Regions from separate parts of the Psychromonas sp. MME2 genome, predicted to be linked through region 3. Evidence: predicted binding sites of a transcription regulator. Region 3 holds the regulator's gene; each other region holds the start of a gene.
What was found. The regulator sigma-54, encoded in region 3, starts transcription at its own class of promoters, with help from an activator protein. The targets are predictions, from matches to a motif close to GTTGGCACGNNNNTNGNNT.
Positions count from the first base shown of each region.

Region 1 (12,098 bases), on a different contig from region 3:
TTATCGACAATGAAATTCTCACTATTAAGTTTGAAAGTACCTGCTCGCGTATAACTTAAATCTCTATCTCCTATGTTTCCTGAGGTAGCAAAAAAACCACTACCAGTAATCGCTAAATCCAATGGATTCTGTGTGAATTTCAAGCTTCCTTGATGAAACTGTTGTGCAACGGCTGCAATAGAAGCACCATCACCTGTTTTAGTTTTGCTATTAGAAAATAGTGAATTTGCATAAACACTGTCAAATTCTGCACGAGATTCTTTAAAACCAACGGTACCGACATTGGCAATATTATTTGCCGTTGTATCGAGATCCGTTTGAGCCGCAGCAATACCACTTAATGCAACATTAAAAGACATAATTATTCCCTCTTATTTATTTTCTGCAACTTCAATTGCATCTGTAAGTTTAATACCACCTAGGCCTTTAAGATTTAAATTAACCCCAGCAGTGCCGCCACCTAAACTAACACTTTGTACGTGTGCGTATGACGCTGTTGTTAACTCTTCACCTTGCCCATTAACAACACCGTTAGCTTTTAAAGTATATTGTCCTTCTGGTGCTCTATTCCCTTGAGAATCTAAGCCATCCCATGAAAAACCTTTATTACCCGCACCAATATCACCTAAACTAATAGAGCGAATAATATTCCCTGATGAGTCTTCAACGGTAACCATGACGTTATAAGCACCTGTCGCAGTATTAATTGATCCGGATGCTCCACCTTCGGTATCCAAGTAAGCTTGATTACTTGGAATGAGTACTTTTTTACCAACTAATGAAGAAGCTTCTAATGCTTGACTAGAACTTAATACCGCTTTCATTCCCGCAAATTCATTACCCATGGTGGTAATGCCTTCAGCAGTAGTAAATGAAGCCATTTGTGCAATCATTTCTGAGTTATCAACCGGTTTGAAAGGATCTTGATAAGCCAACTGTTGCGAAAGCAAAGCAAAAAAATCTTCTTGATTAAGTTGCTGTTGTGCATCGACCGCTTTATTCGCAGCAACTTGTTCAGGCGTTAACGGAACGTTTAAATTTAATGAGCTGTAATTATTAATTGATGCCATAGATTACCCCTTAACTTTTGCCCATTTGTAATGTGCGACTTAACATCTGTTTGGCTGCATCGGCAATTTGAACATTAGTTTGATAGGAACGAGAAGCACTAATCATATTCGCCATCTCCTCCATGACATTAACGTTGGAATGATAGATAAACCCATCTTGATCAGCTTTAGGATGATTCGGAGCGTATTCCGTTTGCAAAGGCGCATCACTCTCAATAATGCCTTGTACTTTAACGCCAACACTACTACTTAAACCACTATTAGCGCGGTTTAATTCTGCGGCAAAAATTGGCTGACGTGAGCGATATGTTTCATCTCTATTGCTGCTAACGCTATTAGCATTAGCTAAATTACTTGCGGTTGTATTCAAACGTACAGATTGCGCACTCATACCTGTTGCGGATACATCTAATACTCTTAATAAACTCATAGTGATACTCCTAACAAGCTGTTATTGCCCTTTAATTGCTTTGCGCAAACCTGAAATTTTGCTGTTTAAAAAATCTAAACTGGCTTGATACTCTAAACTATTTTTCATAAATAAATTCCGCTCCACTTCTGCATCAACGGTATTGCCGTCACCCGTATCGGGTTGATTGCCGATTCGATACATTTCACCAGCCTGAGCCATGGAGTAACTTTGAGCAAATTTATGACTATCATTGGTACGAGTTAATGAAACACCAGTACGTGATGTCGCATTAGCCAATGCATCTTTAAAGTTAATATCACGCGCTTTATATCCAGGGGTATCTGCATTCGCTAGGTTACTCGCCAATATTTCAGAACGTTGGGCACGCACACCTAACGTGTGTTGATGAATACCGAGTGCTTTGTCAAAGTTAATCGCCATAAATTTCTCCTCTCTACGAACAAATGCAAATAGTAGGCCAAAAATTATTAAATGGGATTTTTTTCAATTATTTTATGAGTTGGTATGGCAACATCGCCATACAAGATGAATAAACAAAACTTACAGTAGGGGGAAGTAAAGTGAGTCGGTTAATAAACGATTCATTTGCGGCTGTCGTCGCGAGCAAAGTGGCAAAAATTGCCTCTTCATAATGAAAGAGGCAATTTTAATTATTTAAGTTTATAAATGATGCCGGGATTACAACGTATCATATCGAAACGAGGCGTTAAGCCCGTTATTGATTCAGAAGCCCCCAGAATTAAATATCCACCTGGATTTAAAGCATTAGCAAACTGATTTAATATCTTAGATTTAACATCTGCTGAAAAATAGATAAGGACATTACGGCAAAAAATGACATCAAACTTACCTAGCAGTGCATAGCTATCAAGCAAATTAAAATTTCTAAAGCTGGTCAATTTTTTGACATCTGCTTTAACTTGCATTTTAGCCGAGCCATCTTTAAGCGGTTCAAAAAACTGTTTTTTACGCTCTGGAGATAAACCACGTGAAAGTGCTAATGTGTCATAAACACCGCTGTTACACTGTTGCAGCATTGTATTAGAGATATCCGTGCCAATTATTTGCACATTCATGCCTAATATAGACTTCGCTTTTTGATACTCAATGGCGGTCATTGCTATCGAATAAGCTTCTTGCCCCGATGAACTCGCTGCAGACCAAATTTTAATACTCTTTTTATTGGCTAGTATTTCTGGGAATATTTTTTGTGGCAACAACTCAAAAGGATACTTATCACGAAACCACAATGTTTCATTAGTCGTCATTGCATCAATAACGGCGGTTCTCAATGATCTATTCTTATAACTCATTGATTGATTGATTAATTCAGTCAGTGATTGAATTGAAAATTGAGCCATCAAAGGGATTAATCGACTTTTTACAAGGTATTGCTTATTTTCCCCGAGAACGATACCACATTGTTGCTCAAGAAAATTAGAAAACTGCTTATAAATATCGTCAGAAAGGGATCTCACAAATAGTATCTCACTTATTAATATTATTTATCTAAGTTAGTAGAAACGTTGCACTGCTAAAGCTAATTCATCGGGATTAAATTTAGCAATAAAATCATCGGCCCCAACTTTCTCAACCATTGATTGATTGAAAACACCACTTAATGAAGTATGCAGAATAATATGTAATCCACATAAATCAGGATCTTTTTTAACCGCAGCGGTTAATGTGTAGCCATCCATTTCTGGCATTTCTACATCAGAAATCATTAAAGCGTAACGGTCCGTAACAGGTTGTGTTTTGGATACTTCCTTGAGCAAATCCAGCGCCTCTTTACCATCTTTAACTAAATCACATTCAAAACCAAGTGTTGATATCGCTTTTTGAATCTGTTTACGCGCAACGGTCGAGTCGTCAGCGACTAAAATGCGTTTATTCATCGCTTTTTCAGATATACCCTGTGCAATAATATCCGCATTAACTTCAGCATTAACGGGCGCAATTTCATCTAACACTTTTTCAACATCTAAAATCTCAATTAATGTTCCTTCTATATCCGTAACTGCGGTTAAATAATTTGAACGGCCAACACCATTAGGAGGCGGCAACACATTTTCCCAGTTAATATTTATAATGCGCTCGACCGAGCCCACTAAAAACCCCTGAATTGAACGATTATACTCTGTGATGATAATAAAGCGCTCTTCAACGTTATCGATAGCGCGTCCACCTGTCGCCAAATTCAGATCAATAACAGAAATAGTTTGTCCTCGTATATGAGCGACACCACGAATGGAAGGATGTAATTTAGGAAGCATTGTCAAAGGTGGGCACTGTAAAACTTCTTTTACCTTGAATACGTTAATCCCATAACGTTGAATTCCACCCAATTTAAATAAAAGCAACTCAAGACGATTTTGCCCCACCAATTGTGTTCTCTGATTCACAGAGTCTAAAATGCCGGCCATGTTTAAATCCTTTTTGTTATAGTGCTTAGCAAAAACAAGTAGTTTTATAATGAAGGGAAATCCATTAAACTAAGTTTCTTAATTAAGCAATAAATAAATAATCAACGAATAAGGTGAATATTTTGATACGTTTTTTCCTCATCTTGCTTATTATAAACTGTTCGTATAGTTTCGCTGAGAGCAATTACAGAAAAAAGATAGAAAATTTTGCAGAATCCATTATTTCATCCAAATATGATACTTCATACGATACAAACACCAAACAGAAATTGCAAATTAACATTTCCCCAATTGATAATCGTCACAACTTTATCCCCTGTGCAAGTGAATTGATTGGGGAGGTTATCGGTGACACCTTGAAAAAAAATACAGCGGTAAAAATCACCTGTACAGATCCAAAGCCATGGACAACCTATGTCAGAGCACAGGTTAAGATATTAATACCGAGAGTAATGACAAGCACGTCACTGATCAAGGGCAATAGATTAACAGCCGATAATATAAAATTAAGCTATGTGACTAAATATCAAGCCAAAAATGGTAGTTTCGATGAATTAAGCGTACTTATCGGCACGCGATTAAAACGTAATCTATCTAACGAAAAAATAATCACCGAAAGAGACGTCTGTTTTGTTTGCAAAGATGACAAGGTAGTGATCAAAGCAAATAACAAAGGGCTACTAATAAAAACTTCAGGTATTGCTTTAAATGATGCTAATATTGGAGGCACTGTAAGAGTTAAAAATTCACGCACACAACGAATAGTTGTTGGGACAGTATCAGGGCTAAAGGAAGTTCAAGTGTCTTTCTAATTTTTTGTAATTTAGTACTCAAGAAATTATAAATACGGCCGATAAGTTAAATATGTAGTACTTTAAGGATAGGATCATGAGTATAAATATAAATCGATCAGGCGTACAAAAAAACATCATTGTTGAGCAAAATAAGGCACAAAAACAACAATCTTTAGGTGAACAATCCCAAACAACAAGTGCGAGTAGCAAAGATTCCGTGCAGTTAACTTCACAAGCGTTGAATTTAAATAAACTAGAAAAACAATCATCTTCGGAGCCTCAAGTGAATAAACAACGAATTGAATCTCTTAAAGCTGCAATTTTGAATGGTGATTACAAAATCAATACCGAACGCTTGGCTGAAAAATTAAGTAAATTTGAAGGTGACTTTAGTAAAGCATTTAGCTAATAATCGATAGTGGAAGATATTTAAATGCTAGCAGAGCAATTACAGCAACAACTGACCCTAATTAATACCTTACAATCAATCCTCGAGGCGGAAACTACCTGTCTCAAAGAAAAAAATTTTTCTTCATTAAAAGAAATTTTGTCTGACAAACAAAATGCCTTGCAACAGATCGCCTCAATCGATGACAGCTTGATAAAAAACGGCTTACAAAAAGCCCTAGCGGAAAATGAAAAGTTACAACAGTTAAAACAAGAAATCGATAAACAGCTTCGCTCATGCAAAAAAAGTAACGACATTAATGGCCAACTAGTCACATTGAGCATGAAAAGCAATAAACATTTAATGCAGATTTTAAAACAAGAAACGGGCAAAAACAGCGTCACTTATAATAACAAGGGCTCCCTGACAAGTGCATCTCTGTTAGGTCAAGATATTAAGGCATAAACAACGAGCAATATTTATTTACCTCTATACCACACGACCTAGCCAACAACACGCAAACTAATAAAACACTTGCTGTTCAACATTAACGGCAGGCTCTTGCTTACTATAGCTAATACCTGACTCCTTTAATAATGAGACGCTACGCATATCCAATGCAAGTTCTGTAATATAGAGATCCCCTTCATGATAACTTTTTAGCACCTTCGCCCCTCTGACCAAACCGTTCACTTGCGCTTGAATCAAATCGTTAAGCAAACGTGAGCCATTGACTGCATTTTCCGAACTCAATAACACACCATAGATTTGTTCCGCCAACTCTTTATAAGCCTCTAATTTAGAAGCCTTAATTGCATTCAACATTTGCAGATCAAAGGATTCACCTTGCTGCGCGGCAATTGGAGCATAACCGATAGAAGTCATAATGTATGGCTGATCATTACTACTAAACAGCATATTCTGTTGCTGACCATTGGTTTTCGCACAGGCACTTAACAACAAGATAGCGACAACCATTAAGAGCGAAGAGATGAAACGATTAATCCCATGTGACATAATAATATTCCTTACTTTGTGTTTCTTGCAGAGTTAATCATACAAAGCAAAAATCGAGCCACTTAAAAGCATAATCCTAGTTTCATTTTACAATCTGTACTAATTTCAAACTTTTATCACTTAATGTACTATTACGTGAGATATATTTTTTTCTTGATAATCATAATTCCCACCAACAAACATATTATTAGGGAGAAAAGCACTACTAGTCGATTCAACCAAATTATTGTTAGCGTTAACAATGCGAATGTTTAGCATCACCCCTTCTTCATTACGAGACATTGTACCTGTCAAAATTCTGTTAACATCTATGTCTTTATTCAACCTTTTCCAATCGCGTGTTAACGCAAATTCACCCTCAGGGGTTAACTGAATATTGCCAGTTATTTTAAAGTCAACAATGGGAATATGACGAATATGCAATTCATGGATAAACTGCTCTGAGATAGTTTGCCCTAGCCAGTTGGTGGTTTGATGGTTATGTAGATCAACAATAGATGTCAAGGCGATTGCCTGATGACGAGATGTCGAAGGGAGATTAATAATAAGTTGCTCTGCCATATCGCTGACGACTTCAGAAAGAACAAAAGATCGCTCACCAACAAAGGAAGTTATATCCGAGTTGCTATTATTATTCACTATACTCGCATTAACCTCCCCTAAAGCAGCATCACTATTCGCTGAAGAACGAGCAATATAATAATAGAGATGATCATCTTTGCTAACGCTGCGAGTATTTACAACGGCAGTCGTTTCTATATTACGTGCCGCGCTTGTTTGCTCGGGAGCTGTTGACGCACATCCCTGTAATAACAAGGCAGCCCCTGCCAGTACCAATAAATTATTCATTCTTACCTACCTTGGACAGATTTAACTTTCATAGAAGGTATCGGCAACAGGGCAAAAAGCTTTAGTAAACTTTATCATCCAAATTTATTTAAAATATTGGTTCGAAAATTGCTTAATATAATGACAGGTTTATTTTTTAAGTTAAAGGTTCTCTATGTTAAAATATATACTTTTCACTTTGGCTTTATGCTGCTGCAGTGTCAATGCAAAGCTATTTACGTCATCCGGAGAAGCTTTTATTATTAAGCAGGATATCGATAGCGCCCGAGATGTGGCGATCAAAGAGGCGCTAAAAAATGCATTAATTTATTCTGGGGGGCCAATATCCATTCTGCAGCAAGTCAACAATGGGGTGTTAGTTGAAAATAAATTGGTATTTAACAGTAAAGGCGAAATTAATTCACTAACCATCATCGATGAAAATGTAAAAGAAGATAAATTAATGGTCACTATCAGTGTCGATATTGAACTCTCACATAATAGTTGCCAAGGAGCCCAGTATCCAAAATCGATCGCCATTACACGTTTTAAATTAAACAATCCCAATCATGCCGTTGACGGCCAGATACACACCATTAATAAGCAAATAACGCAAACGTTATTTAACCGCTTAAAATTATCACCTCAACAGTTAGATGTTAGAGAATTAATCGATATTCCGGTCCGATTAGGGCAACATTATAGCCTGCAAAATATCTCTAATACTCTATCAACGATGGCAACACAAACCGATAGCCAATATATTTTTTACGCCGAGATCAATGATCTATCCGTTGATTTTGACAGCAAAAATTCGATTAACTATTGGCTTGTTGACCCACTACGAAATTTTTATATGACCGTTTATCTCTATGATGCTCTACAGGGGACCCTTGTCATGAGCAAGCAATATCGCACCGAAGCTAAATGGGAATATGGTATGCATGAAAGTGCTGATTTACAGAGTAAACTGTTTTGGCAAAGGGAGTATGGGCAAGCAATTATTAACCTGCTCGCTAATGTTAATGAAGATATCAATAAACAATTGCAATGCATGCTCCCGATCGCCAGAGTGATTTCAGTAAAAAATAACAGCGTGCAAATTAACCTAGGTAAACGCAATGGTCTCAAAGAAGGCGAGACACTCACTCTTTTCTATAGCAGTAATTATAAAGATCAATTTGGCATCGAGCGCAATGCAGAAACTCAATACCAAGATCCGATGCAAGTTATTGAAGTTCATGATAGTAGTGCGATCCTTCGCACCATTGATAATTACCCGTTAGGTAATATACAAATTAATGATTTAGCAAAAATTAAATAATAGATATCCCATTGTAATAGCAATTGGGTTAAGTATGTGATCTAAATTTTGCGCAGGAAAAATGGCTTAATTTGAGGCGTAAGTTGACGAAAATGGTTGCTCCCTTTGCGAAACTTACAACAAAAAAGTAAGTTATTTTAACCCGTAAAATAGATCAGCTATTTATTCCGATTGGTATAATGCTATAAATTAAAATAAATAGCCCCTAAAACAACAATTGTTCAGGGGCTTTTTTACATGAAAAAGGGTCTGGCTACGGATAAAAATAGTGCACAGAAGTAAATGACGCTGCCGTCGGCTCCTCATCGGGGATATCAATCATATCCGATAGCATTTCATCATAATGAATACCTGTACCAGCAGAAACATTAACCTCTTTGCCTCGCACGGCCCCCATAATATCACCACCGCCGCCTAAATCTAAATTACCATTCGGAGCATAAATTCTGGCGTACATATCAGCATTACTTCCCACTGTCACAGCCATATCCGAATCATTACTGCTTTCATATGATGAATATATGGTGAGTGGAGCCTCCCCCTCAGAGTTAACCGTTTCATCAGCAAAAAGATCCGTCAATGAATCAAGATTTACCGAACCATCGGTCAATATCGTCAATGAGCTCGTGTCGTCAGCAAAGACAAAGTTACTGTTTTTAGTCAATATATCCCCGGTTATCAATAGGGTTATATCCCCCGTGATAGTGATATCCTGCCCTATCGGTGTAAACTCATCAAAGATGTACACCTCGGTGGGTTCACCAAACACATCAAGGGTGACAGGCGCGACACCCGCAATAGGCGTACCATCGGAAGAGACCTCTGCGCCATTGAATTGCAAATTACTGCCAATCATTGTTGCGCTGTAACTATTGGTTGAACCCGATGGAACTTGCCCCTTCATGGCTGTCATTTCCGTGACAATATCAAGCGGATCACATTCTCCAAAATCAATTTCAGGTGGCAAAATCTGGTCACTATGTATTGCCGTTTTTAAATTACTATGGTTTTCTCCACCATATATTACGGAGCTGCTAATATCCTTACCATTATCACCGTATAAATCGCCACCAACGGTGATCTCTTGCCCCGTGGCAATTAACCCCTTAAAATCTAAGTTGCCACCAGCATGAATATTAGAGGTAGAAGTAATCCCTTTAAATTGTATATTATTAGCCGCGGTGGCAGCCCCTGAGATAGAGCTACCACTTGACGTCCCTGTGGAAATACTCCCGTTTGATGTTAAATTACCATAAATGCTACCACTACCGGATAGTTCGATATCCGCGCCACTATTAATAGTGGAGACATTACCTTTATCATTATGTGCATTGGGATCGTATGGACCAAGGCTAGAATTATAGCTATCTACCGTGCCTCCACCTTGTCCCACATAAACCCCATCACAACCAGCTACCGCATCAGTAAAAAGGCTTTTCCCTGTTATTTCAATCGCCTCTATTTCTGTTTTCAAATACGCAGTGGCACCTTGATAGCTTCCCATACTCACCAAGGTAAATGTTGAACCATTTAAATTAATGTACTGTGCAGGCAAAGAGTAATTAGCACCGACCGGTACGAATGAGTTGGCTTTTAAATTACTTTCTATGGTTGCATTAGGTACAGACAACGCATTTTGCTCTTTAATATATTCATAGGCTTTAATAATGCCTTGTTCTGAGGCAAGCCGCGCATTGATCTCTTTCTGTTGATTACCCGCAATACGTTCCTGTAAACGATTTTCACTAATTTGTGAAAATGCCAATATTGTAATAATAGTCGTAATAATTAGCACGGATAGGAGAACAAACCCCTGTTGCTTTTGCATAAAGCCTCCTAAATTTACTCGAGTAAATTTGTTAATATTTTTTGTCGCAATGCTAATTTAAATGTAACCCCATCATTTCCCAAAGAATCAGGCATGCCTGTTACTTTTAACTTAACGATTAGTCCCTCTTCATTGGTACCAGTTATATTATCAAAACGTAACCTTTCTACATCTAAGGTAATTAACTGAGCCCCACTACCATCATCACAGTAGAGCCCCGCACCATCTGAATAATAGGTATCGCTGCTACCAGAAACCATGCTATTACCTAAACAGCCATAGAGTATCCCGCCACTTTGCGGCTCCCCGTAGGTAACCACTAACTCTTGGTTAGCTGTATTAACTCCATTAATATTGATCCCCTGGGCTTGGTGCACTGAGCGAGACAACAAATAAAAAGCACCTCGTAATGACTCCTGTGCATTACTCAAGTTTTGTGCAATATTGATGCTGTTTTTTAATGACCCATACAATGTGGTACAGGCAAAAACGAGGCTTAAACTAATCGTCATCGCAACCATTAATTCTATCAATGTAAAACCTACTTGCTTAGTTTTTAACTTACTCTTAGGAAACCGTTTAATATACATATTGCTCACCCACAACCGCTATCAGGGAATGTCGTTTCTAAGGTTAATGTATTATTCTCATCCTCATCAATAAAACGCGGATCACTCCATTTGACAGTGACAGAGATATCTTGCGTGATGCTAGCTGGCGGACTATTTTCATCTGTCGTCATACCTGCTGCACTTAAATCATTTACCCAGTTACTACGAATTTGTGTATAAGTACTCGCCGATGTAACATCTTGTGCATTACATAAATCCATCCAAACAGCATCAACAAAACTATTGGCTCTGATTGAGGCAACGGTATAATTAAAACTCGACTGAGAGGATTTAAGTATATACACCTCTAACTGGGCTAACCCTAATAAAGCGACTCCCGTTATAAACATCGCTACTAACACTTCAAATAAGGTAAATCCATATTCTCTATCTTTCATGGGCAGTTCCCATCTTGTAATATACTTTGACCACTGGAAAGTACGCAAAGGTAACGGGCTTTACTGCTGCTACTAATTGAAAAAGCCGCATTACCGCCAGATAAAGCACCTCTTCCAAAAACGGTAATTGAAGCACCGGAAACGGTAATTCCTGCTCGCGGTTTTTTACTAACAAACAGTACATTAGCGCTACTATCTTTGACTGACCATCCATTAGCCCACCCGCCTGGATTGGCTTCTAATGTCATTGGCGTTGATGTTTTTATCGCCTCATTGCGCGCAAAGCGATAGGCTTTATAGAGTTCATTGGTTGCCACGGCAAAACGTTCATTTTCAACAAACTGCTGATAACTAGGCACACCAATGAAAGCCAGAATAACCATAATCGCTAGCGTCACTAGCAACTCCATCAATGTCATTCCCTCTATTTTTTTTACGCTATGAAGCTTCATATTAATCCCAACAACCACTCGATTTACTTGAAGCGGTTTCTCCTGTTTGCGTAATACTCAAAGTGCCACATTCGTCACTCATTTTGGGTGTCGCGGTGATAGTAAAGGTGTCATCAGTGACAGATGGAAGTGCGTATGTATAAGAATCTGTCGCATCAATAGTTGGTAACGTCGTTGGGTAAGCACCTTGCCGAGCGTTAACGCGCTCAAACTCCTGCGCTAATTTTGTTAAGGCAAGTTGTGCAGCAATACGATTACTTTTTTGGATATGACTTTGGTATGAAGGGAAGGCAATGCCAAATAATATAGCAACAATAGCAATGGCGATTAAAACTTCAATAAGCGTGAATCCTGTAAACTTTTTCATAAAACCTCATTTAAATAGTATGAATACCACCTTATATCCATATACCATCCCACTGCTAACCACTCAACATACTTACATTATAGTCAAACGCCTAACATAGTGTGTCCAAAAAAAATTATCGCAGGTCAAATTAAAGCCAAATAAAAACCAAGAGACATTAAT
Region 1 covers NZ_JBEWXI010000006.1:184,215-196,312, reverse strand. Annotated here, with positions in the region: gene flgE (flagellar hook protein FlgE) at 1-359, opposite strand, end outside; gene AB1A03_RS06870 (flagellar hook assembly protein FlgD) at 372-1,070, opposite strand; gene flgC (flagellar basal body rod protein FlgC) at 1,081-1,500, opposite strand; gene flgB (flagellar basal body rod protein FlgB) at 1,522-1,923, opposite strand; gene AB1A03_RS06855 (CheR family methyltransferase) at 2,154-2,981, opposite strand; gene AB1A03_RS06850 (chemotaxis protein) at 3,018-3,929, opposite strand; gene flgA (flagellar basal body P-ring formation chaperone FlgA) at 4,286-4,741, shown strand; gene flgM (flagellar biosynthesis anti-sigma factor FlgM) at 4,818-5,132, shown strand; gene AB1A03_RS06835 (flagella synthesis protein FlgN) at 5,157-5,576, shown strand; gene AB1A03_RS06830 (LPP20 family lipoprotein) at 5,634-6,128, opposite strand; gene AB1A03_RS06825 (FlgO family outer membrane protein) at 6,249-6,977, opposite strand; gene AB1A03_RS06820 (flagellar assembly protein T N-terminal domain-containing protein) at 7,132-8,280, shown strand; gene AB1A03_RS06815 (DUF7305 domain-containing protein) at 8,534-10,108, opposite strand; gene AB1A03_RS06810 (PilW family protein) at 10,123-10,698, opposite strand; gene AB1A03_RS06805 (type IV pilus modification PilV family protein) at 10,704-11,117, opposite strand; gene AB1A03_RS06800 (GspH/FimT family pseudopilin) at 11,114-11,569, opposite strand; gene AB1A03_RS06795 (type IV pilin protein) at 11,571-11,936, opposite strand.
Region 1: the regulator sigma-54 is predicted to act here: its motif matches at 1,947-1,965, upstream of flgB (flagellar basal body rod protein FlgB).

Region 2 (7,977 bases), on a different contig from region 3:
TAGTGGTAACTATCTACAGGCATTTCCTGTTAACTCGGATGGTAGTTCTTCATCGGTAAGTTTAAGTACAACTGAGCCTATTCAAATTCCTGAAACAGCAGGAACACCAGTATCAACAAGTCAGCTTGGTATTACCTTAAATTTACCTGCTGGCGATCCGACTCTTGATCCTGCTAATTTTGATCCACAAGATCCTGCTACTTATAATAATGCCACTTCGATAACCATTTATGATTCATTAGGGCAATCACATATTGCCAGTACCTATTATATTAAACCTGAAAATGCTTCCTATACTGGAACGAATCAGTGGATTACTTTTATGACTGTTGATGGTATTCCGGTCGATGCCTGGGATAAATCCGCAGTTCCTCCTGCTGAAACATCAGGCGTCTATGATATCGATGCCGATGGTGATGGCTTGCCTGATGGTACGCCGCAAACGGCTACTTATACCGATGCGGCAGGGGTTACCCATACTGGTATTGTATTGACCTTTGATGACACTGGTGCCTATAGCGGATCAGATCCTGCAGATTTAGATTTTGAGCCACTTGGCGTGAATGGAGCTGGGGTATTGCCTCCTGGTGCCGATGGTAGTCAAGCGCTTAATTTAAATTTTAGAGAACCAACACAGTTTGCGTCGTCATTTGAGGTAACGGCGTTAGAGCAGGATGGTTTAACCGTGGGACGTTTAACGGGTGTTGAAATCGGTAGTGATGGTTTAGTAAAAGCGACCTACAGTAACGGTACTTCTCAACCTCTCTCACGTGTCGCTATTGTCCGTTTTCGTAATGAACAAGGTTTGACACAAACGGGATCGAATTGGATCGCTTCACAAAATTCAGGTGATCCAATTGCTGGAGAGGCCGCTTCTGGCTCCTTTGGTGCGATTAATTCGGCAGCTTTAGAGCAATCAAACGTCAATTTAACGACAGAGCTGGTTGATTTGATCACTGCACAGCGTAATTTCCAAGCCAATTCGCGTGCATTAGAAATAAATAATACCTTACAACAGACAATCCTGCAGATCAGATAATTTATTTACTGCAACTTACCCCCAGAAGCGCACCTTTTTAGGTGCGTTTTTTTTGTTTGCTTACCTGCTTCTTATATATTGGCATATATGTTGCTTTAATTAGTTGTAAATCTCTATTAAAAAATCGCACTGCCCGTGCTTGTTTAAGGAATTAAAATGGATAACTTTCTTTATATCTCAATGTCAGGTGCCAAAGAGAGTATGAATGCTTTGGCAATCCATGGTAATAATTTAGCAAATGCCAATAAAACCGCTTTTAAAGCGAGTTTTGAACAGGCTCGCAGTATGCAAGCTTATGGTCAAGGCTTGCCTACGCGGGTGTTTTCAATTACCGAAGAGCCAGGGCAAAATTTTGACAAGGGGACGTTGCAAATGACCGGACGTGAGCTTGATGTTGCCATTCAAGGGGATGGCTGGCTTGTGGTTGAATCGCAGCAAGGTGGGCAAGCGATGACGCGTGATGGAGGTCTAAATCTTGATCCAACGGGTTATTTAATTGATTCTAAGGGTAATCAAGTTGTTGATATACAGGGCGGACCCATTTTCATTCCGCTCCCTGTAGAAAAATTTAGTATCCGCAGTGATGGTATGGTTGAAATTCTTCCATCTGGCGCACCCGCTGAAGCGATGGAAGAAATCGCGCAGATTAAATTAGCGAATCCAAATAATGCAGATATTGTACGTGGCAAAGATGGTCTATTTAGACGGATAGACGGTGCTGAACCAATTGAAAGTAATCAAGTGCAGCTGATAAGTGGTTCACTTGAAGCATCTAATGTGAATCTCGCGAGTGAATTAACCAGTTTAATTAACTTGCAACGGCAGTTTGAGATGCAAATTAAAATGATGAAAAAAGCGGAAGAGATGGACAAAGCGTCTGAATCTCTACTACGTGTTGTTTAACTTAGCCTACGGCGCAGTGTAAACAATCACTATTAAAGTATTTAAGGAGAAAAATTATGCATCCCGCTTTATGGATAAGTAAAACTGGATTAGATTCCCAACAGACGAATGTGGCTACTATTTCTAATAATTTGGCGAATGCCAGCACTGTCGGTTTTAAAAAGAGTCGCGCCATATTTGAAGACTTACTCTATCAAAATATTAATCAGCCAGGCGCCAGCGCTTCTGAGAACAGTAAGCTACCTTCTGGATTAATGATTGGGGCGGGTTCTAAAGTCGTTGCAGTACAAAAGAATTTTTCACAGGGTAATGTGCTCACAACCAATAACTCTTTAGACATTATGATAGACGGTAGCGGTTTTTTCGAAATAGAGATGCCAGATGGTAGCTCTAGTTATACACGTAATGGTCAATTTCAGCTTAACGAAGATGGCATTATTGTTACCCCTGGTGCGGGCTACCCACTTTTACCTCAGGTACAAATTCCGGCTAATGCACTCTCTATTAGTGTTGGTGCTCAGGGTGAGGTCTCGGTACGTATTCCTGGGCAAGCAGAGAATCAAGTGGTGGGGCAGTTGAATGTTAATGATTTTATTAACCCTTCTGGCCTTGAGCCGATTGGTGAAAATTTATATACGGAAACCGGAGCCAGTGGCGCGCCACTTCAAGGAGTGCCCGGTAATGATGGTATGGGTTTTTTACGTCAAGGGATGTTAGAAACCTCTAATGTTAATGTGACCGAAGAGTTAGTTAATTTGATTGAGAGTCAACGTGTTTATGAGATGAATTCTAAGGTAATTTCAGCAGTTGATGAAATGCTATCCTACGTCAGTCAACAGCTATAATGGAGGATATGATGCGTAAATTGATAATATGTTTAAACTTAATGGTACTGGCTGGCTGTACTTCGTTACCGAATCAAGCCTCGAAAGATGATCCTGAGTTTGTTCCTGTTGAGCCGATTGAAGCTGATTATAACGTCGCTGCAACGGGATCTCTGTTTCAAGATAGCTATGCTAATAATCTCTATTCAGATATTAAAGCACATCGAATAGGTGACATTATCACCGTCTATTTAGAAGAGGCAACCACGGCAAAGAAAAAAGCAGGGAGCAGCCTAGAGAAGAAAAATGGGTATGATTTAACGGTCGCAGAATCTGACCTGCCTCATTTTGGAAAAGTTTCTGGAGCAAGTATTGGTCTCTCAGGAAAAAGTAAATTCGAAGGTGATGCAGATGCCGACCAAAGCAATAGCTTAAAGGGGAGTATTACCGTCAATGTGACGCGAGTTTTGAGTAATGGTAACCTTGAGATCCGCGGCGAAAAATGGTTGATGCTCAATAATGGAGAAGAGTTTGTTCGTATCAAAGGGGTTATTCGCTCTGAGGATGTTCGTTCAGATAATTCAGTGTCATCGATGCGAGTTGCTAATGCACGTATTCAGTATGGTGGTACGGGCGATTTTGCTAATACTCAACAACAGGGCTGGTTAACTGCATTTTTCAATGGCCCATACTGGCCAATTTAATGTACTTAGCAAGTAAGGGTAAGATATGAAACTATTAACAAAATTATTATTTACTAGCCTGTTGATTGCATCAGTCGGCAATAGTTATGCAGCGCGTATTAAAGATTTAACCAGTGTGCAAGGCGTTCGTAGTAATCAGTTGGTTGGTTATGGTTTAGTGGTTGGTTTACCGGGGACTGGTGAAAAAAGCAGTAAATTTACTGAGCAATCCTTTGCGACAATGCTGCGTAATTTTGGTATTAATATTCCTGAGGGTGAAAGCTTAAAAATCAAAAATGTTGCCCCAGTGGCAATCACGGCGGAATTAAAGCCTTTTACTAAAGCGGGTCAGAAAATTGACGTTACTGTCTCAGCGATTGGGGAAGCAAAAAGTTTACGTGGTGGGGAATTGTTACAAACCTTTTTAAAAGGGGTTGATGGTAATGTGTATGCGCTTGCCCAGGGGAGTCTTGTGGTTGGTGGTCTTGGTGCTGAAGGTGCCGATGGTTCAAAAGTGGTGATTAACACGCCAACAGTAGGGCGGATCTCTAATGGGGCTATTGTTGAACGTGAGATAAAATCCTCTTTTTCACAGGGTGATAGTATTACCTTAAATTTACATCAATCGGATTTTACCACGGCAAAACGAATGGCCGATGTTATTAATAATCTGGTTGGTCAGAACACGGCAACCTTATTGGATGCGACTTCAGTTAGAGTACTTGCACCGAGAGATCAATCTCAGCGAGTTTCTTATCTTTCTACATTAGAAAATTTAGAAGTTGAGCCTGCTCGTGCTAAGGCAAAGATCATTGTTAATTCACGGACTGGCACCATTGTTATTGGCCAAGATGTTAAATTATTACCTGCGGCTATCACGCACGGTGGAGTGAGTGTTACCGTGAGTGAAAATAAAGAGGTGTCGCAGCCAAATCCCTTTGCGGGAGGGAGAACGGAAACGACAGATAATAGTACAATTAATATCACGCAAGAAAACAGCCGTATGTTTAAATTTGATTCAGGCGTCAGTCTTAATGATTTAGTGCGAGCTGTAAATGAAGTTGGTTTAGCACCGGGTGATTTAATGGCGATTTTAGAGGCATTAAAACAAGCTGGTGCATTACAGGGCGAGTTAATTATTATTTAATCAGTTAGCAAGAACCATTGTTAACTTGCTAAAAAGGGGAAGCAGTTAGTCGCTTTCCCTTTTTGCTTTTTATAAGCTCATTGCCGCAATCCAACCAAATATAATGAGTGGTAAATTATAGTGAATAAAAGTTGGTACAACACTGTCCCATATATGGTCGTGATTATTATCAGCATTTAACCCTGAAGTTGGCCCAAGCGTTGAGTCAGAGGCGGGTGAACGGGCATCTCCGAGTGCAGCTGCTGTGCCGACAAGGGCAATAATGGCCATTGGCGAAAAACCAAAGGCGATGGCTAAGGGAACATAAATAGTTGCAATAATTGGAATCGTGGAAAAAGACGAGCCAATTCCCATGGTGACTAATAAGCCAATAATAAGCATTAGTAACGCGGCTAATGGTTTGTTGTCGCCGATGCTTGTTGATAGCATTTGCACTAATGTTTCGACTCCTCCAGAGGCTTTCATCACCGCTGCAAAACCTGCTGCAGTGATCATAATAAAGCCTATCATTGCCATCATATGAACTCCTTTAGTAAATACATCTTGCGTCTCTTTCCACGCAATAACGCCACCTAAGGTAAACACCATAAAGCCAGCTAAAGAGCCGATGATCATTGAGCCAGACATTAATTGAATCGCTAATGTTGTGATAATAGCGACAGCGGCAACGATCAGATGACTTTTTTGTAACTGTTTTTTTTCCGCTTTTATGGGGGTATTCGTTGGCGTGTAGTCACGAGGTTTACGGTAACTGAAAAATACCGCAATCAATAATCCAGTCAGCATGCCTAATGCGGGAAGTATCATCGCATAGGGGAACTTGGTCTGCGGTTACCTGTAGACCATTATCATATAAGTTTTTTAATAGAATATTATGCAAAAAAATGCCACCAAAACCGACTGGTAGAACCATATAGGGAGTCACTAACCCAAAAGTCAGTATACAGGCAATTAAGCGACGATCTAAACGCAATTTATTAAACACTTCTAGTAGTGGCGGAATCAAAATTGGGATAAAGGCAATATGTACAGGAATGATATTTTGCGAAGAGATAGAGATCAATAAAATGACACTGAGTAGTATGTACTTAATGACATAGGTTAGATGATCAGGGTGCTGCCGTGAATACGCTTAATAATCGTTTGCGAAAGTAAATCAGTGATGCCTGATTTCGATATTGCCACGGCAAATGCACCGAGCATGGCATAGCTGAGGGCAATGGTTGCGCCACTGCCAAGTCCACCTTCAAAAACAGCAACGGTGTCTGTCAATGACATACCCGCACTTAACCCCCCTATCATGGCACTTAATGAGAGGGCGATGACCACATTTACCCTCATTAAAGAGAGGGCAAGCATGACTGAGACAGACAATAAAACAGGGTTAATCATAGTGAGTCCAAGGTTATTTTAAAAAAGTGAAGTTTACGCGACTATTACATGTGCTAAAAGTGAATAAACAGAGATATTTTAATAACGACAGGTTTGTATTTTTGGCACTTTTTTTGCTTTGTTTAGTTAAATGAAAATTAACGGGGCTGACAATGGCTAATCAAGCAGTGACGCAAGCGAGTAATTACTTTGATTTACAAGGGTTAGATCAGTTGCGTCAAAAAGCACAAGGTAATAGTAAAGAGTCGATTCGTGAAGTTGCTAATCAATTTGAATCGATGTTTGCCACTATGCTTATAAAATCAATGCGTGAAGCTAATGAAGCCTTTGAAACAGATAGTCCTTTTAATAATAAACAAACTAAATTCTATACAGACATGCAAGATAAACAACTCGCCCTTGATATCAGTCGTCACGGTTCACTCGGCCTTGCAGATGCCTTGGTGAGACAGCTTGATCCGAATTCCATTGTTACGCCAAAATCACTGCCAATAGAGCAGTTAAACATGCCTAATAGTCAACTTGATAAAATGCATTCATTAGAAAAAGAGGCGTTGATTAAGGAATTTAATAAACCAGATCAATCTCGTTTTGCTACGCAATTTGTTAAGTCGCCAGCGACATCAGCTAATATTTCAACAGATTCGGCTAATAACGCTCCTGAGTTTAGCGGCAAAACATCCTTTATTAATACCCTAATGCCATACGCCAAAAAAGTGGCACAGGCATTAGGTGTTTCTCCTGCTGTTTTAATTGCACAATCTGCATTGGAAACGGGCTGGGGGAAAAAAATAATTAATAAAGATGCCAATCAAAGTAGTTTTAACCTTTTTAATATTAAAGCAAATAAAAGCTGGCAGGGCGATAAAGTCAGTAAAGATAGCTTAGAAGTTGAAGATGGTATTGGTATTAAGCGTCGTTCGGACTTTCGTGCCTACGAAAATATTGCCGCTAGCTTTGCTGATTACCAAGATTTTATCGTCAACAATAAACGTTATAAAGGGGCGCTAAAAGAAGGCGCTAATAGTGAACATTATATTGAATCGTTGCAGCAAGCAGGGTACGCAACTGATCCTCAATATGCTGAAAAAATAAAACAAATCATGCGCAATGAAGAGTTCCAACAGATTATTGCAGGAGACGATTTTAATGGCTGATTTATTTCAAATTGGTTTATCGGGCATCTATTCATCACAAGCGAGTCTTGCGACGACTGGTCATAATATTGCTAATGTGAACACGCCTGGATATTCTCGGCAATCAGTGGAAGTCGCGACGGCTGGTGCGGATCGTTATGGGGAGTATTTCCTTGGTCGCGGTTCGATTGTTAACGGTATTGAACGTGCCTATGATAAATTTGCCTTTAACGAAAATGTTATCAATACATCACAATTTGGCTATGCGAAAGAGGTTTATGCCCAGTCAAGTCAGATGGATATGTTACTTTCCACTGAAGGCACATCGGTTACAAAACCGGTATTAGCGACATTTGAGTCGATTAATAATGTTGCTGATCACCCTAACATGCTTGAGTCTCGACAAGTATTTCTTGAATCAGCGACTAATATGATAAACCAATATAACCGTCTCTATGAAAATATTGATATCCAATATAATAGTATTAATACTGATATTAGTAATACAGCTAAAGCAATTACCACCATTGCGGATAATTTGGCGAATATTAATAAACAAATCTCAGCTGTCTTAGGGAGTGGCGGCAGTAATAATGCTAATGACTTAATGGATCAACGCGATCAAGCCATTACCGCATTAAGTGAATACGTAAATGTTTCAGTGGTGCCTGCTGATAACGGTATGATTAATGTGTACATGGGCAGCGGGCAGGGATTGGTGATGGGGGCTGAGTCACTTAATATCGTTTCTATCAATGGTAATCCAGATCCCTCTGTAAAGAGCTTGCTATTAATATCAATGGTAGCCTTGTGAGAATGGATGGCGAAAGGTTAGGCGGCAAGGTAGCGGCAA
Region 2 covers NZ_JBEWXI010000006.1:196,313-204,289, forward strand. Annotated here, with positions in the region: gene flgE (flagellar hook protein FlgE) at 1-1,039, shown strand, start outside; gene AB1A03_RS06880 (flagellar basal body rod protein FlgF) at 1,196-1,942, shown strand; gene flgG (flagellar basal-body rod protein FlgG) at 1,999-2,787, shown strand; gene flgH (flagellar basal body L-ring protein FlgH) at 2,799-3,470, shown strand; gene AB1A03_RS06895 (flagellar basal body P-ring protein FlgI) at 3,496-4,596, shown strand; partial or broken gene AB1A03_RS06900 (Na+/H+ antiporter family protein) at 4,666-5,985, opposite strand; gene flgJ (flagellar assembly peptidoglycan hydrolase FlgJ) at 6,141-7,145, shown strand; gene flgK (flagellar hook-associated protein FlgK) at 7,138-7,938, shown strand; partial or broken gene AB1A03_RS06915 (FlgK family flagellar hook-associated protein) at 7,941-7,977, shown strand, end outside.
Region 2: the regulator sigma-54 is predicted to act here: its motif matches at 1,117-1,135, upstream of AB1A03_RS06880 (flagellar basal body rod protein FlgF).

Region 3 (12,098 bases):
GGTGGCATCAAAAGAGTTTACTAATTCAACCAATTTTATGGTTGCTCGTGTATGCAGGCCAAGTTTATTCTGTATTGTAATTGTTTGATTAATGATAGCCATTTATTTATTGCCTTTTAAACATTTATGTTCAATTTGCACTTGGTAGTGAGGTTTAAAACGTGCCGCTATTTGCTCAGTGACATAGACGAACGGTGTTTCCCTCCAGTACAACCAATCGCAATCGTGACGTAATTTCGGTTATTCGTTTCAAGGTAGGGTAACCAAGAGTGGAATAGATTTTCTATTTGATTGATGGTCTGCTCGACCATAGGCTGGCTACGCAGGTAATCTTTAACTGGCTTTTCAAGGCCAGTGTGTTCTTGCAGTTCTGGTATCCAATGAGGGTTGGGTAAAAAGCGTACATCAAACATATAATCAGCATCTTCCGGGACCTTATATTTAAAGCCAAAAGATTGGAAAATAATCAATAAGTTACTTTTAGTTGAACCTTGTAAGTGAAGTTTTAGATGTTCGTTGAGATTGTGAATCGATAACGTTGTGGTATCAATCGTTAATGAGGCTATATTCTTTATGGGAAGTAGTAGCTCTTGTTCTAGGTCTAGCGCTTGCGATAAGGATAATTTGCGTTTAGATAATGGATGCAGGCGCCTTGTTTCACTATAACGGCGGATTAAAGCGCTGGTCATGGCATCGAGATAAATTATTTCTACTTCAATTTTATTCTGTAATGCAGCAAGCAACGTTTCTATAGCGGCTATGTCGTGAGGCAAGTTGCGAATATCTAAGCTGATCGCAACTTTATTATTGCTGGGATCAACGCTATCAAGTAATTGTTCAAGGAGTTGGTATGGGACACCATCGATGCAGTTATAACCTAAATCTTCAAGTACATGTAACGCGATCGTTTTTCCTGAGCCTGAGCGTCCACTAATAATTATTAATTTCATGCTAATCCCAACTAGTTATTGACTCTGTCCTATGTTAACTACTCTGATTGTAGTAATTTAAACAAGGCTTCGTCTGAATCTGCCGTTCTCAATTGACGCAGAAATGGTTTATCTAATAATTTTTTGCTAATTTCAGAGAGTGCAACTAGGTACTCTTGGCATTTATCTTCAGGAACAAAAATAGCAAATAAAAGGTCGACATTATTACCATCGTAAGCATCGTAATCAATGGCTGTATCACATTGTAAAAAAACGGCTGTAGCGGGCAACGATGTATCAATTTTTACATGTGGGATTGCAATGCCGCTTCCGACCCCCGTTGACCCTATTTTTTCACGCGCAATTAAATCGTTAAATAACGTTTGTGCGTCAATGCCTAGTTTTTCAGCCGCGATATGGCTAATTTTTTCTAGTGCGCCTTTTTTACTTGTACAGTTTACCTTGCTGAAAACGGAGTCTTGAGTTAATAAAGTCGATATTTTCATATTATATATTCTGTTTACGATCCATAAAATTAGCGCGCAATTCTAGCAGGTTCTTCTTGAATGACTATTAACAAATAGTCATTTTTTAATCTTAATCAAGTCTATAGCAACTGTTTACGCTGATTTGATGGCGGTATACCTAATGATTCTCTATATTTTGCAATGGTTCTACGTGCGACTTTAATACCTTGCTCTTCGAGTAACTGAGTTATTTTATTATCACTTAAAGGTTTATTTGGTGATTCTGCTGTTACTAGCTTCTTGATTAATGCGCGAATGGCTGTCGATGAACACTCTCCACCACTTTCAGTGGCGACATGGCTAGAAAAGAAAAATTTGAGCTCATAAATCCCTCTAGGGGTGTGCATAAACTTCTGCGTAGTCACCCGAGAAATCGTTGATTCATGCATTTCAACCTCTAGTGCTACATCATTTAACACCATCGGTTTCATTGCTTCATCACCATACTCGAAAAAAGCTTGCTGTTGTTGGACGATACAATTGGAAACCTTTAGCAGTGTCTCATTTCGACTCTCTAAGCTTTTAATGAACCATTTAGCTTCTTGTAAGTGACCTTTAATAAATTGTGAATCTGTTTTACTGATATTAGATTTACATAAATCGGCATATTGCTGATTAATCGATAAGTGTGGATTGCAATCAGGGTTTAAAGAAACACGCCACTGCCCTGCAATTTTTTTAACGTAAACATCGGGTACGATATATTGTGCTTTACTCTCTTCGAGTTGATTGCCAGGACGAGGCTCTAGACTCTGAATAAGGCGCATTACTTCACCTAATTCACTCTCTTTTAGTTTAGTTTTTCTTGCTAATGTTCGGTAATCTCGATTAGCCAGTAAATCCATATGCAAATCAAGAATCATTAATGCTTCGCTGCGCCATTGTGTTTGTTCTGACAGATGTTTTAGTTGTATTTGCAAACACTCTTGTGTGGACCGAGCTGCCACACCAAGCGGATCAAAATGTTGGATACGTTTTAGTACCGCTTCCACTTCATCTAACTCTAGATCCGTTAGTTCATCATTTAAACTTTCTAAGATATCTCTGCAGCTAGTGGTTAAATAGCCGGATTCATCAATGGAATCGATAATTGCGGTAGCAATGAGCTGGTCTGTATCTGTAAATGGCGTCAACTGCATCTGCCAGATTAAGTGGTCTTGTAATGTATCTGAAGATTCGCCTTGATAGACAGTATCTTCACCTTCATAATTGACTGTGCCAGAGGAGACTGACGTTGTTGGTGGTGCAGTGAATGACTCTTCCCAGCTATTTTCAATAGGCAAATCATCGGAGAACTCCTGTTGAGTTAACGCCTCCGATGTGTCCATGTCGCTACTATCTTTTTGTTCGCTACTTACCTCTGCAATACCACTTTCATCGTCTTGTTGAAGTAGCGGATTTTCATCCAGCACATTTTGAATTTCTTGCTGTAAATCAAGTGTAGAGAGTTGTAATAATTTAATAGCTTGTTGTAATTGAGGGGTCATAGCAAGCTGCTGACCCATTTTCAATTGTAAACCCTGTTTTATCAAAGTATCTCTTCCTCTTACGCAAATAAGGTGATTAATTAAAGTCTAAACTCTTCACCCAAGTAGACCTGTTTTACATGGTCATTCTCTAATATTTCTTGCTGTGTGCCAACTGCAATAATTTCACCATGACTAACAATGTACGAGTGTTGGCAGACATCTAAGGTTTCTCGAACGTTATGGTCGGTAATTAATACGCCCAAACCGCGGTCACGCAACTGCTGAATAATATTTTTTATGTCGATAACTGAAATGGGATCCACACCGGCAAAGGGTTCATCTAGTAATATGAATTTTGGCTCTGTAGCAAGCGCTCGGGCTATCTCTACCCTGCGACGCTCACCACCGGATAAGCTCATCCCTTTGCTGTGGCGAATGTGGGTGATATGAAACTCTTGTAATAGGGTCTCTAGCTTATCTTCGCGCTGTGCTGCCGTTAACTCTTTACGAATTTGTAAAATGCCCATGATATTTTCGCTTACCGTTAAACGACGAAATATAGAGGCCTCCTGAGGGAGGTAACCGATCCCTTTTTGTGCTCGAATATGCATGGGATGATGAGAAATATCTTCATCATCAATGGTTATTTTACCTTCATCTTGTTTTACTAAACCCACCACCATGTAAAAAGAGGTTGTTTTACCCGCGCCGTTAGGGCCAAGTAAACCGACAATTTCACCTGTTTTCACGGTTAAGCTAACACCATTAACTACCGTGCGACCTTTGTAGCTTTTCACTAAACCTTGTGCAATTAATTCTGCCATTCTATCTATTCTTCTTTTTCTATGGTTTTGTCGTCCGAGGTCGATGTGTTTTTATTTTCAAATTGTGCGGGTAAAAATACCGTGTTAACACGATCAGTTGCAGCTTGACCCGTGCTCACCGTTAACTCTTCATTATTGATGGAGTACACGATTTTTTCACCATTAACTTCACTATCTAGTTGTTTTACTTGAGCATTGTCCTGTAGCGTGATGGTGCTTTCTGCTAGATCATAGCGAATGGTGTTGGCTTGGGCATCAAAGGGTTTGCCATCATCTTGTGTTTGATAAAATGTCGCTAAATTGCCTTCTGCTATCATTATTTCTTGGTTTGCTTTTTCACCACGAATGACCGTTAGTTTGTCTGCGGTAATTTTGATCGTTCCCTGAGTTAATATCACATTGTCAATAAATACAACCGTATTTTCCTTCATTTTTGCATGTTGACTGACGGAGCTAACATGGATCGGCTGTTCATAATCAGACTCAATGGAAAAGCAGGAAAATGTGATGATTAACGTGCTGATTGCTATGCTAAATTTAATTTTTTTCATTGAGATATACCGTTTCAATTTTATCTTTGACAACAAATTCTTCAGACTCTAATGACCCCCATAGTCCGACGCCTTGTTGCTTCATTTGCGGCCCAGTCCAATTAACAAAAAGATCGCTGGTCACTTCTTTTTTATCTAATAGTATCGTTAGCTCTTGTGTGTGCATCGTTTGCACTAATTGATCCAAGCTCAGATTTTTTAGCCATACATCATCATTTAACGTTAGTGTGTCTTGATTGTAAAGCACCCCTTTTTTACTGCTTAGTTGCCAAATGGAGGGGACATTGTCGTCTGTTTTTCTAGCGTATATAATAACCCTTGGATTTTCAAAAAGGGTTTTATTGGTTGCATTAAAATTAATTACTTTATCTGCATATAATTTATAATCGCTTCGTCCCGCAATATCAAAATGAGTATTAGTGACATTATAGGCTATATAGCTAGGTTGGTGTTTTGATGTTTCCGGTAGCTCTTTTTGTGGTTTCAAGTATAGCCACGTTAAAAATGCCACTAATAATATGATAAATGGAATGCTTTGCCGCTTATTCATTTATTCACTTTTGCCTTGTGTTGTATGCAACTGATTATTGCATTGTAGTAATAGGTCACATACCTCTCGTACAGCTCCAAAACCACCTTTTGTATAAGTAATTAAATCAGCATGTTGCAGCACTAAAGGATGGGCATCGTTTACTGCAATACCTAGCCCACATGCTTGCATGACGGGTAAATCGACAACATCATCACCAATATAGGCAACTTCTTGTGCTGTTAATTTTTGTTTTATTAATAGTGATTGATAGGCACTTATCTTGTCTTCTTGCCCTTGAAATATATAAGGTACGCCAAGTGCTTGCATTCTGTCAGAGACAATTTTAGATTGTCGTCCAGTTATCACCGCTACATCTATACCAGCTTTTAATATCGCTTTTATACCGAAGCCGTCTTTGGTATGGAATGCTTTTAACTCTTCACCTTGGTTACCTAAATAAATTCGGCCATCTGAAAACACACCATCGACATCGCAGATAAGCATTTTTATTTTTTCTGCTTTGCGATAGTTTAATTGGCTAATTTTTCCATAGGGTGTTGTGACCATGATTTTCCCGATATTTAGATCGATAACTGGATACTATATAAAATGAATATAGTAATCTCATTAATTTTAATTCGTTATGTGGTGATGCTACATTGTTACGGTTATTGTCAGAAAAATAAAGTGTTAACGTGTAATTGTTATTTGTTTTTCAACAATATACCATTATTACATAAATAGGTCATACCAGTGCTATGATAATTTATGTTCAGGCTATTAAATAATTGTATAAAAATGCTCATAACCTTACACTGTACCTTTCTATCCATAAAGATAACGGTTGTACATGAAACATTCAAATCATCTTGTTATTAAAAACCTCTGTTTCTCTCGAAATGATAGATTATTGTTTGATAATTTAAATTTTGAATTTAAACGTGGAAAAATAACAGCTATTTTAGGGCCAAGTGGTATCGGTAAAACGACGCTATTAAAACTTATTGGTGGCCAACTTGCGTTAGATAGCGGTGAAATAATTTTTAATGGCAAGGAAATTCATAACTGTTCTGATAACTCTTTGTACGAAGCAAGAAAAAAGATGGGCATGTTATTTCAAAGTGGTGCATTGTTTAATGAAATGTCTGTATTTGAAAATGTTGCATTTCCACTGCGAGAACATTGTAAGCTCGATGAGTCGCTACTCACTATCTTAGTGTTGATGAAATTAGAGGCCGTTGGTTTACGTGGCGCAAGAGATTTAAAACCAATAGAGCTCTCTGGTGGAATGGCTCGTCGTGTTGCTTTAGCACGAGCTATCGCCTTAGATCCGGAAATGATTATGTACGATGAGCCCTTTACAGGGCAAGATCCTATTTCTATGAATGTATTGCTAAACTTAGTTAAGCAATTGAATCAATCGTTGGGATTAACATCGATAATTGTTTCCCATGATGTGCATGAAGTCTTGTCTATTGCCGATGAGGTTTATGTTCTGGCAGGGCAAAGAATCATAGCGCAGGGACCAACGCATTCTGTACTTGAACAAAAGGATAATCCATTATTGCAACAATTTATTCATGGTAGAAGTGAAGGACCCGTGCCTTTTCATTTCAAGAGTGATGATTTTGCTGTTGATATAAAAAAGGTGAACTTATGATAAATACGTATATAAGTTCGATTGGCAGAGGCAGCATAGCAATTACGCGTACGATTGGTCGTAGTTGTTTGATGTTTTGGGATACATTTCGTGGCAGGCCTCATAGCAAGCTATTTTCGCTTGTTGTCGCACAGATATATCAGCTTGGGATCTTGTCCCTACCTATTATTTTAACGTCAGGTTTATTTATAGGGATGGTATTAAGCTTACAAGGTTACTATGTATTAGTCGACTATGCCGCAGAACAGAGCTTAGGTAGCATGGTGGCGCTCTCTCTATTACGAGAGTTAGCTCCTGTTGTTGGTGCTCTGCTTTTCGCTGGTCGTGCTGGCTCTGCGTTAACGGCTGAAATTGGTTTAATGCAGAGCACTGAGCAGCTAGCTAGCATGGAAATGATGGCGGTTTCACCTTTAAAACGTGTCATTGCACCACGCTTGATCGCAGGGATTATTACCTTACCTTTACTTGTCTTGTTTTTTAATGTTGTCGCCATTTGGGGGGGGTATTTAATTGGTGTTAGCTGGATGGGGATCGATGGTGGTTCCTATTGGTCAGTGATGCAAGGTAGCGTTGATTATTATCCTGATGTTGTTGATAGTATAATAAAAAGTGTTTTTTTTGCCGTACTGATAACTTGGGTGGCACTTTATAATGGTTACCATGTTATACCCAATGCGCAGGGAATTAGTAAGGCGACAACGCAAACGGTTGTTGTTTCATCATTGCTAGTGCTTGCGATGGACTTTGTATTAACAATATTTATGTTTGGCACTTAAAATAGATTATTGTTATAAGTGTTAAGCGATTAATTTACTCGGATTTTTATATGTTTGGAATATATTATGTCTAAGAATAAACTGGAATTATGGGTTGGTAGCTTCGTTGTTGCTTCGATATTATGTTTAGCCATACTCGTATTTAGTGTTGCTGGTGTTTCGCTACGTGGTGAGGGGAATAGTTATACCTTATATGCGACTTTTTCTAACGTTGGTGGATTGAAGGTCAGAGCTCCCGTTAAACTCGGTGGCGTTGTTGTTGGGCGCGTGGAAAATATAAAGTTAGATGTTAAAAATTATCGCCCAATTGTGGAGCTCTCTATGTATGAAAGAAGTGGTTTCTATCCAGAAACATCGTCACTGTCGATATTGACATCGGGTTTGCTCGGTGAGCAGTACATTGGTATTCAACCTGGGTTTATTGATGATGATATTGCTATGTTAGCAGACGGGGATCGCATTGAGGATACTAAATCTGCATTGATCCTAGAAGATTTAATCGGCCAATTCATTTACTCTATTAATAAGGATAAATAATAATGAAGCGTTTATTACCTATTTTAGCCTTAATTTTTGTCAGCTGTTCTTATGCCAAAATAGCAGAGATAAGTGATCCAAATGAAGTTATCCGCTCCGTTGCAATTAAAACGTCGGAACGTATAGACCTTGATGCTGAACGTTTAAAGCGTGAACCAGTTATATTAAGGTGGTCATTGATGAAGAATTAATGCCTTATATCGATTATAAGTATGCAGCCTACAAAGTGATGGGTACACATCTTAAGGACACAACCGAAAAGCAGCGTGATGAATTTGTTGAAACATTTAAAACTTATCTAGTGAATGTCTATGGCCACATGTTACTTGAGTATGACCAACAAGAAATCAAAGTGCTCGATAATAGAAATTATGAAGATAGCTCGATTATATCGGTTGCCGTGCATGTTACAGATAAAAATGGCAAACTGACAAAACTAGCGTTTAAGCTGCGAAAAAATAAAAGAACGTTAGAATGGAAAGTATTTGACGTAGTAGCTGAAGGCATTAGCATGTTATCCACCAAGCAGTCTGAGATTAATGAATTAATCGAAAAAAATGGCATAGACCATGTTATTAAGCTGCTCAATGAAAAAAATAGTGAGTTGTCATCGTGATAGATAATGATGATGGTACAACCGTAATATTAACGGGAAATTTATTATTAAGTGAAATATCAGAGAGAAAGTTTCCTGCTATTGATAGCTATAAAAGTATAAAAACCGTTGATTTACATAAATTAGATAATATTGATTCGGCTGGCATTGCCTATCTGGCACAAATTAAAAGTAATTATTCTGATTTGAATTATATCGGATTGTCAGATAAAGCATCAGTATTAGCTCATTTATATGGGCTAGGTTTCATTTTTAAAATGTAAGGTATTTAATGGATATTACAATAATTAAAGAAAAGCTAGAGCAAGCGTTGACGCTTGATCAATGTATTGTAAAAGGTGAAAGTGGTCATTTTCAAGTTATCGTGGTGGGAGCGCTTTTTAGCGACTTAAGTCGAGTGAAAAGACAGCAGGTTATTTATGAACCGTTAACTGAATACATAGCGAGTAATGCAATTCATGCCTTAACGATTAAAGCACTAACGCCAGACGAATGGCAGAAACAAAAACATTTTATTTAGTAAGGGACATTTCATGGGTCAGTTTTTAATTCAAGGTGGTTGCCAATTAAAAGGTGAGGTTGCTATCTCCGGCGCAAAAAATGCCGCATTGCCAATTCTTTTTGCGACATTATTATCCAAAGGAGATATTCACTTAAGTAATGTTCCTTTATTAAAAGATATATCGACAACGTTAGAGCTATTATGTGAACTTGGTGCAGAGGCATCTCAAGATGGTCACAAAGTACATATTAATGCATCAACAGTCAAAAATTATACGGCATCCTATGAGTTAGTACGCAGTATGCGTGCATCTATTTTAGCCTTAGGGCCACTTGTTGCTCGATTTGGTGAAGCTGATATCTCTTTACCTGGAGGCTGTGCTATTGGTGCACGTCCTGTTAATTTGCATATCCATGGACTTGAGCAAATGGGGGCTGTTATTAAGGTTGAAGAGGGCTTTATCAAGGCGCGTGTTGATGGCCGTTTAAAAGGTGCACATATTTATATGGATATGGTCAGCGTAACTGGCACCGGTAATTTAATGATGGCTGCTGCTTTGGCGGATGGTAAAACTATTATTGAGAATGCGGCTAAAGAGCCGGAAATAGTCGATTTAGCGAATTTTATTAATGCAATGGGTGGGCAGATCAAAGGCGCGGGCAGTGATACATTAACGATTGAAGGTGTTGAATCACTAGGTGATTGCCATTATCAAGTACAACCTGATCGTATTGAAACAGGTACATTTTTGGTCGCCGGCGTTGTTAGTGGTGGTAAAGTTAAATGTATAAATACGGATCCAACACTATTATCGGCGGTGCTTTCTAAACTTGAAGAGGCCGGCGCATTGGTAACGACAGGAGAAGATTGGATTGAAGTAGATATGATTGATCGTCAATTAAAATCAGTCAATATTACTACTGCACCATATCCTGCGTTTCCAACTGATATGCAAGCGCAATTTACAGTGCTTAATACCGTTGCTCCTGAACGGGGGCGAATTAAAGAAAATATCTTTGAAAATCGTTTTATGCATGTGCCTGAATTACAACGCATGGGGGCTAATATCGAATTAGAAGGGAATTTGGCTATCTGTGGTGATCATGACCTGTTAAGTGGCGCCAAAGTGATGGCAACGGATTTACGTGCTTCAGCAAGTTTAGTGATTGCTGGCTTGATTGCTGAGGGGGAAACGATTGTTGATGAAATTTATCATATTGATCGCGGTTATGAAGCGATTGAAGATAAGCTGATTGCATTAGGTGCCAAAATAAAACGTGTCGAAGGATAGCGACCTTACCCCATTGCCAACAATGGTAGTGGGGATTTTACGCTAATTAATCGCAGGCATAGCATACCATTCAATTTTTTATTATTACCTTATTGAATAGAATCTAATTCGCCTATTTCTACTTCCACTTCAATTTCCTTACCTTTGCGTAATAGCGTAAGTTTGGTTTTTGTTCCTGGTGGAATTTCTGCGACATCATCCATCGCTTCGACAAGATTACTGACCTTCTGAGAATCTATTTTTAATAGAATATCATCGACTTCAATGCCTGCTTTTGCAGCTGGTCCTTGGGCATGTACTTTTTTAATGATAATACTGTTTTGTGCTTTTAATCCCCATAACCTTGCAATTAAAGGATCTAAATTTTCAGCTACTAGGCCAAGGGAGCCTCGAATAACTCGGCCGTGTGCTATTAAACTATTTGCTATCCGTTGCGAGAGTTTATAGGGCACAGCAAAACTGATTCCATTGCTCATATTGGTATTACTTGTGTAAAACTCCGAAGTGTTAATTCCTACTAACTCTCCATTACTATTGATTAAAGCTCCGCCAGAGTTGCCTGCATTAATAGCCGCATCTGTTTGCAGAAAATCTTGGCGGCCCGAGGAACTCATACCATTTCTGCCTGTGGCGCTGATAATGCCTTGGGTAATGGTCTGTCCCAAATTGTAAGGGTTTCCTATGGCCAGAACAATGTCCCCGACCTGTGGTTTGTAGTGTTGATTTTGTGGGATAACAGGTAAGTTATCACCATTTATTTTTAATACAGCTAAATCAGTGACGATATCACTACCAACAACCAAGGCAGTAAATAGACGGCCATCTTGTAGTGCGATTAAAATTTGATCTGCTTTAGCAACGACATGGAAGTTAGTTAAAATATGACCTTCACCATCAATAATGATTCCAGATCCTAGACCCGTTGGTTGAATGTGTTGCTCATTGTCAAGGCTAGAGTCGATATATTGCTGCGAGTATATATTAACCACGGCTGGAGATGCTTTCTTTACTGCTTCACTATAACTTGCAACTCGATTATCTTTTTCGAGTAAGGTCATTAGATTATTTAATTTGTGAGCATAAATAATTGCCGTTGCCGCGAGCAGCCCCCAAAAAATGGGTTTAAAGAAATATAGAAATGAAGATTTAAAATTCATGTTATTAAATGCCAGTATCAAATAGAGCAAAGTGATTAGTATATATATAAAAATAAAAGTGCAGGGCGGCTTTATTATCGTTTCTTGAATTAGAACAAGTAATTATGGAAATAATCTATTTTTATGATGATCATACTTCAAGATGCAAAGTCAGCAAGGATAAATATACAGAAATGCTAGGAATAAAATGTAAGTAATACCAATTGGATTAAGTATGTGATCTAAATTTTGCGCAGGAAAAAAGGCTTAATTTGAGGCGTAAGTTGACATAAATGGTTGCCTCTTTACGAAACTTACAACAAAAAAGTAAGTTATTTTAACCAGCAAAATAGATCCGCTATTTACTCCGATTGGTATAATATGGGTATAGACATAAAAAAGCATCACGCAAAGGTGATGCTTTTTATTGAACAATTATCTAATCTGTTAGTTATTCAATTAAGCAATAACGTGTACAGAAGAGGTATTTGTTGTGCCTGAGTCAACTAGCGCACCAGATACCATAACAACTTTATCACCCGCAGCAACAAGGCCAAGCTCTTTAGCCATATCCATACCTAGTTGATAAAAATCTTCTGTGGTTTTTTGCTCATCGATAACTTTAGCTGAAACGCCTTTAGTTAACGCTAATTGTTGGCGAGTCTTTGGATTGCTCGTTAGTGCTAAAATTGGCGTCGTTGGGAAGTATTTACGTAGTGAACGAGCTGATTTACCTGCACCTGTTGCA
Region 3 covers NZ_JBEWXI010000012.1:201,145-213,242, forward strand. Annotated here, with positions in the region: gene AB1A03_RS11205 (HPr family phosphocarrier protein) at 1-102, opposite strand, end outside; partial or broken gene rapZ (RNase adapter RapZ) at 103-950, opposite strand; gene ptsN (PTS IIA-like nitrogen regulatory protein PtsN) at 989-1,435, opposite strand; gene AB1A03_RS11220 (RNA polymerase factor sigma-54) at 1,537-2,985, opposite strand; gene lptB (LPS export ABC transporter ATP-binding protein) at 3,024-3,749, opposite strand; gene lptA (lipopolysaccharide transport periplasmic protein LptA) at 3,755-4,300, opposite strand; gene lptC (LPS export ABC transporter periplasmic protein LptC) at 4,287-4,850, opposite strand; gene kdsC (3-deoxy-manno-octulosonate-8-phosphatase KdsC) at 4,851-5,399, opposite strand; gene AB1A03_RS11245 (ATP-binding cassette domain-containing protein) at 5,683-6,492, shown strand; gene mlaE (lipid asymmetry maintenance ABC transporter permease subunit MlaE) at 6,489-7,268, shown strand; gene mlaD (outer membrane lipid asymmetry maintenance protein MlaD) at 7,335-7,805, shown strand; gene AB1A03_RS11260 (hypothetical protein) at 7,808-7,996, shown strand; gene AB1A03_RS11265 (MlaC/ttg2D family ABC transporter substrate-binding protein) at 7,996-8,421, shown strand; gene AB1A03_RS11270 (STAS domain-containing protein) at 8,418-8,684, shown strand; gene AB1A03_RS11275 (BolA family protein) at 8,693-8,941, shown strand; gene murA (UDP-N-acetylglucosamine 1-carboxyvinyltransferase) at 8,955-10,214, shown strand; gene degS (outer membrane-stress sensor serine endopeptidase DegS) at 10,304-11,371, opposite strand; gene pykF (pyruvate kinase PykF) at 11,810-12,098, opposite strand, start outside.